DNA from 2 places in the Shewanella maritima genome. Region 2 is predicted to be linked to the other one. Evidence: predicted binding sites of a transcription regulator. Region 2 holds the regulator's gene; the other holds the start of a gene.
What was found. The regulator NrdR, encoded in region 2, represses ribonucleotide reductase genes. The targets are predictions, from matches to a motif close to AAACACNANATNTNGTGTTT.
Positions count from the first base shown of each region.

Region 1: nrdD (anaerobic ribonucleoside-triphosphate reductase) is a predicted target of NrdR. The motif match lies at 2,028-2,047, and genes of this name have one in related genera.

Region 1 is NZ_CP036200.1:434,918-438,162, forward strand. Features, by position in the region: gene nrdD (anaerobic ribonucleoside-triphosphate reductase) at 1-1,965, opposite strand, end outside; partial or broken gene rssA (patatin-like phospholipase RssA) at 2,379-3,245, opposite strand, start outside.
Region 2 is NZ_CP036200.1:1,247,703-1,250,947, reverse strand. Features, by position in the region: gene glyA (serine hydroxymethyltransferase) at 213-1,466, shown strand; gene nrdR (transcriptional regulator NrdR) at 1,641-2,090, shown strand; gene ribD (bifunctional diaminohydroxyphosphoribosylaminopyrimidine deaminase/5-amino-6-(5-phosphoribosylamino)uracil reductase RibD) at 2,139-3,245, shown strand, end outside.

The sequences.
Region 1 (3,245 bases), 810 kb from region 2:
AGTACAGTTGAACTCGCCCACAAAGCCACAGTCATAACACTCATCAATTGGCGTGTTCGTGCCGTAGTAAGGCACGCGTGAGTAACTGTAGTCCCACACCTGTTCAAGCGCTTCAATGTTGTGTTGCATGTTCGGGTATTCGCCGTAGCAAATAAAGCCACCATTAGCTAACTCTGGGTATGGTTGCTCAAAGTCAATTTTATCGAATGGGTTAACTTTCTTTTCAACATCTAGGTGGAAGCTGTTGGTGTAGTAACCTTTGTCAGTTACACCTTCAACTACGCCAAACTCTTTAGCATCGATTGAGCAGAAACGGCTGCATAGGTTCTCACTTGGGGTGCTGTATAAGCTAAAGCCGTAACCGGTTTCTTCTTTCCAAGCTAGAATCGCTTTTTTCATGTGTTTGATGATATCTAAGGCTTTTTCACGCAGCGCTTCATCATCAAATACATGCTTGTCAGTACCATAAAGTGCATTAATGGTTTCATGTATACCAATGTAACCTAGCGAAATAGACGCGCGGCCATTTTTGAAGATTTCTGAGATGTCATCGTCGGCATTTAAGCGCACGCCGCAAGCGCCTTCCATATATAAGATTGGTGCGACACGCGCTTTAACACCAACAAGGCGAGCAATACGGGTATCTAATGCTTTGCGTGAAATAGCTAAACGTTCATCAAGCAGCTCATAGAACTTAGCTTCATCGCCATTGGCTTCGATTGCAATGCGCGGCAGGTTAAGGCTAACAACACCTAGGTTATTACGACCTTCATGCACTAGCTCACCATCTTGCTCAAATGCAGATAAGAATGAACGGCAACCCATAGGCGTTTTGAACGAGCCAGTGACACGCTCCACTTGCTCATAGTTAAGAATATCTGGATACATGCGCATGCTTGCACATTTTAGCGCCATTTGCTTAATGTCGTAGTTTTCATCAGCCGCTTTATGGTTTACACCATCACGAATGGCAAACACTAGCTTAGGGAATACTGCGGTTTTATGGTTTTTACCTAAACCCGCCATACGTACAGTCATAATAGACTTTTGAATTAAGCGCGCTTCCCAGCTGGTACCTAAACCAAAACCAAAGGTAACAAACGGCGTTTGACCGTTCGCGGTATGCAAAGTATTGACTTCATATTCAAGCGATTGGAATGCGTCGTGACATTCTTTTTCGGTTTGCGCCATGGCATAAGCTTCAACATCAGCAATATTCCACTGCTCACCTGTTGCAAGGTGCTTTTGGTAGCTAATTTGCACAAACTTGGCTAACACTTCATCAATGCGGTTAATGGTGGTGCCGCCATAGATGTGGCTGGCTACTTGGGCAATGATCTGCGCAGTAACCGCTGTCGCAGTAGAAATTGACTTAGGCGTATCAATCTCAGCGTTACCCATTTTAAAACCGTTAGTCAGCATGCCTTCAAGATCGATAAGCATACAGTTAAACATTGGGAAAAATGGTGCGTAGTCTAAATCGTGGTAGTGAATATCGCCACGCTCGTGGGCAGCAACCACATCTTTAGGTAGTAAATGGGTTTTAGCGTAATGCTTAGCCACAATACCAGCTAATAAATCACGCTGCGTTGGGATCACTTTAGCGTCTTTGTTAGCATTTTCGTTAAGTAGACTACTATCGCTTTGCTCAACCAAACCACGAATTTCACGGTTTAGCTTACTCTTAGCCTCGCGGCGCACATCGCGGTCATGACGGTACTCAATATAGTGACGCGCCACTTCTTTGTATGGACCAGACATTAGCGCATTTTCAACTGCGCTTTGTAGTTCGTGAATGTCGACTTCGTGCTCGGCAGCAAATTGTTGCTCGACCACACTCGCCAGCGTTTGAGCGTAATCGTTATCAGATTGACCTGCTGACTCCATTGCTGCGATTACGGCGTCACGAATACGTTCACCGTTAAAAGCAGTACGACAACCATCCCTTTTAATGACAACAAGCATAGATTAATTACTCCTCAACTGCGCTGTTAAACAACACTATATATATGTTTATTTTTTATCACGGACACAAGATGTGGTGTATTAAGCGATAATATGCAAAATTACGCTATGATCTGGATCATATTTTTAAGGGTAAAATTACGATTAAATTTATTTGTGCTGACCCACGCAATGAACCCAAATTTGCCACTTGACCAAGGCAAAATTGAACGCTAAGGGAGGGCTAATTTGAACAGATTTTGCTCATACCAAGAGGTAATTTGTTGCCAGAAGTATAAGTTCAAGCATATTGGCCAACAAATGTAGAAACGAAAATCGCCCGTCAGATGACAGGCGATTAACATTGTCAGATCATGCTAAAAAATAGTCAGATACATAACCAAACAACTAGCAATACAAACGCAAAACCTGCGCTAAACACCCAACTTTGCTCGAAGAATGTGCTCAACATCTTTAACCGCTTGGTAGCCTGCATCAATGGCTTCTTGAGCTCGGTGAAACTCCATGGTGCCAATACCCGCCACATTAGGAATAATACAAATCTCGGGTGGGTCGCCCATTAACCGCGCTCGTTTGTGGCGCTCTTCTAAAATCTCCATGGATTGAGTCATAACCGCAAGCATGCCAGGGTTTGATTTACGCCCTTGTTTTGCTTGCCCACCAGCTATATCAGCCGCATTCAAACTAAACTTCTCAGACAAGTTACTTACGTATTCTTTGCCACGCCCCAACAAATCCACAAAACTCCAATCGTGCTCTGCCTCTTGTGCTTGGGTTTGCTCATTATCTTGCACATTTTCATGTTCAAAATCATCGGGCTTAACGGAGCTTGCTTCACTGGCCATTTGTTGTGGCAAATTATGAACTGTTTCAGCATGATGTCCGTGTAAATCAACTGCAATCACAAAATCCACATCCATCGCACGGCTAAGCGATACAGGTACTGGGTTCACTACCGCGCCATCAACCAGCCAACGATTGCCCTGCTTTACTGGCGGCAAAAAACCGGGCATTGAACAAGAGGCTTTAACAGCGTTACGTAAATCGCCCTCTCTAAACCAAATTTCTTGACCGCTGTAGAGATCGGTGGCAACTGCAGCAAAAGGCTTATCAAGATCTTCAATCTTTTTATCACCGACTCGGCTACCTAGCACATCAAACACTTTCTCACCGCTTATAATGCCCCCTTGCGCCAGCTTAAATCCATTAAGCCAACAATATCCCAGCTAGAAAAACCGGTCACCCAGCCTTGCAGCTCCTCTAATAAACCTGCTGAATAG
Region 2 (3,245 bases):
GATGGGCTAAGTTTACGCGATAAGTTCAACAACTCAATAATAAATCCCTTGGAAAGCGATGCGCTTATCGCTGTGGTTTCAATAGGCAATCAAGCATGAATCGTTTTGAATTTAAAACACAGTGAATTTCATGTTATTTGGGGTGTGATTCAGCTCACTTGCAGAGTAGAATACCGCGCAACCCTATATATAAGAACTTGCTTGGAGTTAACATGCTTAAAAAAGCGATGAACATTGCCGATTATGATCCTCAGTTATTTAAAGCGATCGAAGACGAAACGCTTCGTCAAGAAGAGCACATCGAGCTAATTGCTTCTGAAAACTACACCAGTCCACGCGTAATGGAAGCGCAAGGTTCTCAGCTTACCAACAAATATGCAGAAGGTTACCCAGGCAAGCGTTACTACGGTGGTTGTGAGTATGTTGATACCGTTGAAACTCTAGCTATTGACCGTGTGAAAGAGCTATTTGGTGCAACTTACGCCAATGTTCAGCCGCATTCTGGTTCACAAGCTAATAGTGCGGTATTTATGGCGCTGCTTCAGCCAGGTGACACAGTTCTAGGTATGAATCTAGCTCACGGTGGTCACTTAACTCACGGCTCACCAGTAAACTTCTCTGGTAAGCTTTACAACATCATCCCTTACGGTATCGACGAGTCAGGCAAAATCGACTACGACGAAATGGAAAAGCTAGCTTTAGAGCACAAGCCTAAGATGATGATTGGTGGTTTCTCTGCATACTCAGGTATTGTTGACTGGGCGAGAATGCGTGAAATCGCTGATAAAATTGGTGCTTACCTATTCGTTGATATGGCGCACGTTGCTGGTTTAATTGCAGCTGGTGTATACCCAACGCCAATCCCACACGCGCACGTTGTGACGTCAACTACCCATAAAACGCTAGCTGGCCCACGCGGTGGTATCATTCTTTCTGCAGCAGACGATGAAGACTTATATAAGAAGCTAAACTCTGCAGTATTCCCAGGTGGCCAAGGTGGCCCACTAATGCATGTTATCGCAGGTAAAGCGGTTGCATTTAAAGAAGCGTTAGAGCCTGAGTTCAAAGTTTACCAACAGCAAGTGGTGAACAATGCTAAAGCTATGGTTGAAGTGTTCCTTGAGCGCGGTTACAAAATCGTTTCTGGTGGTACTGACAATCACCTAATGCTAGTTGACCTAATTGGTCGTGAGCTAACAGGTAAAGAAGCTGATGCAGCGCTTGGTAGCGCCAACATCACAGTAAACAAAAACTCAGTGCCAAATGATCCACGCTCACCGTTTGTGACTTCTGGTATCCGTATTGGGTCGCCAGCAATCACTCGCCGTGGCTTTAAAGAAGCTGAGTGTAAGCAGCTAACAACGTGGATCTGTGACATTCTTGATGATGCACAAAACCAAGATGTGATTGACCGTGTTAAAGCACAAGTGCTTGAGCTATGTGCTAAGTTCCCGGTTTACGCTTAATCAGCGCAATCATGCGTAGGGCGCTTGTGCTTTAGGTGCTTATGCTTTAGGTGCTTTTGCATAACGAGATAGAGGCGCAGTTTTTAGCCTTTCACCTTAACCTACTGCTGTAAATAAGATAAACTTCAATGGCCGCTAATGTTAGAGGCCATTTTGTTTTTCTGCGGAGGCACAATGCATTGCCCATTTTGTAGCGCGACAGATACTAAAGTTATTGATTCCAGATTAGTTGCAGACGGCCATCAGGTTAGACGCCGCCGTGAGTGTATGGAGTGTCACGAGCGATTCACCACTTTTGAAGGGGCGGAGCTGGTGATGCCACGAGTGATTAAGCAAGACGGCACTCGTCAGCCATTTGATGAAGAGAAGCTCCGCGGCGGTATGCTGCGCGCGGTTGAGAAGCGTCCAGTGTCAATGGATCAAATTGAGCAGTCACTGAGTAAAATCAAATCTATGTTACGTGCTACAGGCGAGCGGGAAGTCAACTCAGAGATGATAGGTAATCTAATGATGGATCAGCTGATGTCATTGGATAAAGTTGCCTATATTCGTTTTGCTTCTGTTTACCGCGCATTTGAAGATGTTTCCCAGTTTGGTGAGGCCATCGCTAAGCTACAAAAGTAGTGCCGGCACAAGAATAATCTCTTCTTAATATAGTTACTAGGACGTTCAATGCCCACTTGGTCGACATTCGACATGCAAATGATGACCCGTGCTATGCAGCTTGCTGAGCGCGGTCGCTATACCACTCGCCCAAACCCTTGTGTTGGCTGTGTGATAACCAAAGGCAACACTATTATTACCGAGGATTATCACAAGGTGGCAGGGCAAGGCCACGCCGAAGCGAATGCGCTCAACACTCTTAAACAACAGCAAGTTAGCGCGCAGGGCGCGACGGCGTATGTCACCCTTGAACCTTGTAGCCATTATGGGCGCACGCCGCCATGCGCCGAGGCCTTAATTAATGCAAAAGTCGCCAGAGTGGTTGTTGCAGTATTAGATCCCAATCCACAAGTTGCAGGTCGCGGCATCAATATGCTTGAACAAGCGGGCATTCGAGTTGATGTGGGCTTGTTTGAAGCACAGGCTTATGCAATAAACCGCAGCTTTATGAAGCGCATGAAAACGAGCTTGCCTTGGGTGACAGTTAAGGTTGCCACCAGTTTAGATGGCAAAACTGCATTGAGTAATGGTGTGTCTAAATGGATCACTGGCCCAAAAGCTCGGCAAGATGTGCAGCGCCTGCGTGCTCAGCACTGCGCGCTTATAACAGGCGTCAACACTGTCACTATGGATGATCCAAGTCTCAATGTGCGTTATGACGAGTTAGGTAGCCTTAAAAATTCCCTTCATGAAACACAGATTCACCAACCGCTTAGGGTTGTGCTAGACACCCACGCGAGCTTAACGGCAGAATATCGGTTGTTTGCAATCGACTCCCCCATCTTGCTGGTGACTACAAAACCTTACCCTGAATTAGTAAAAAGCCAACTTCCATCACATGTCTCTGTTTTCAAGGCGGATTTAGATGATAAAGGTCGCATTAACTTGCAACAAGTTTTAGTACATTTGGGCGAATCTTGTAACTCGGTGTTTGTTGAGGCTGGCGCCACGTTGAGCGGCAGTTTTGTGGCGCAAAAATTAGTGGACGAGTTGGTGATATATCAGGCGCCGAAAATCCTCGGAAGCCAGGGCAGAAATATGCTTAACTTACCTGACTATTTACAAATGGATCAGCTTCCTGTTGGAGAAGTTGTTGAGCAAACAAGGGTAGGGCAA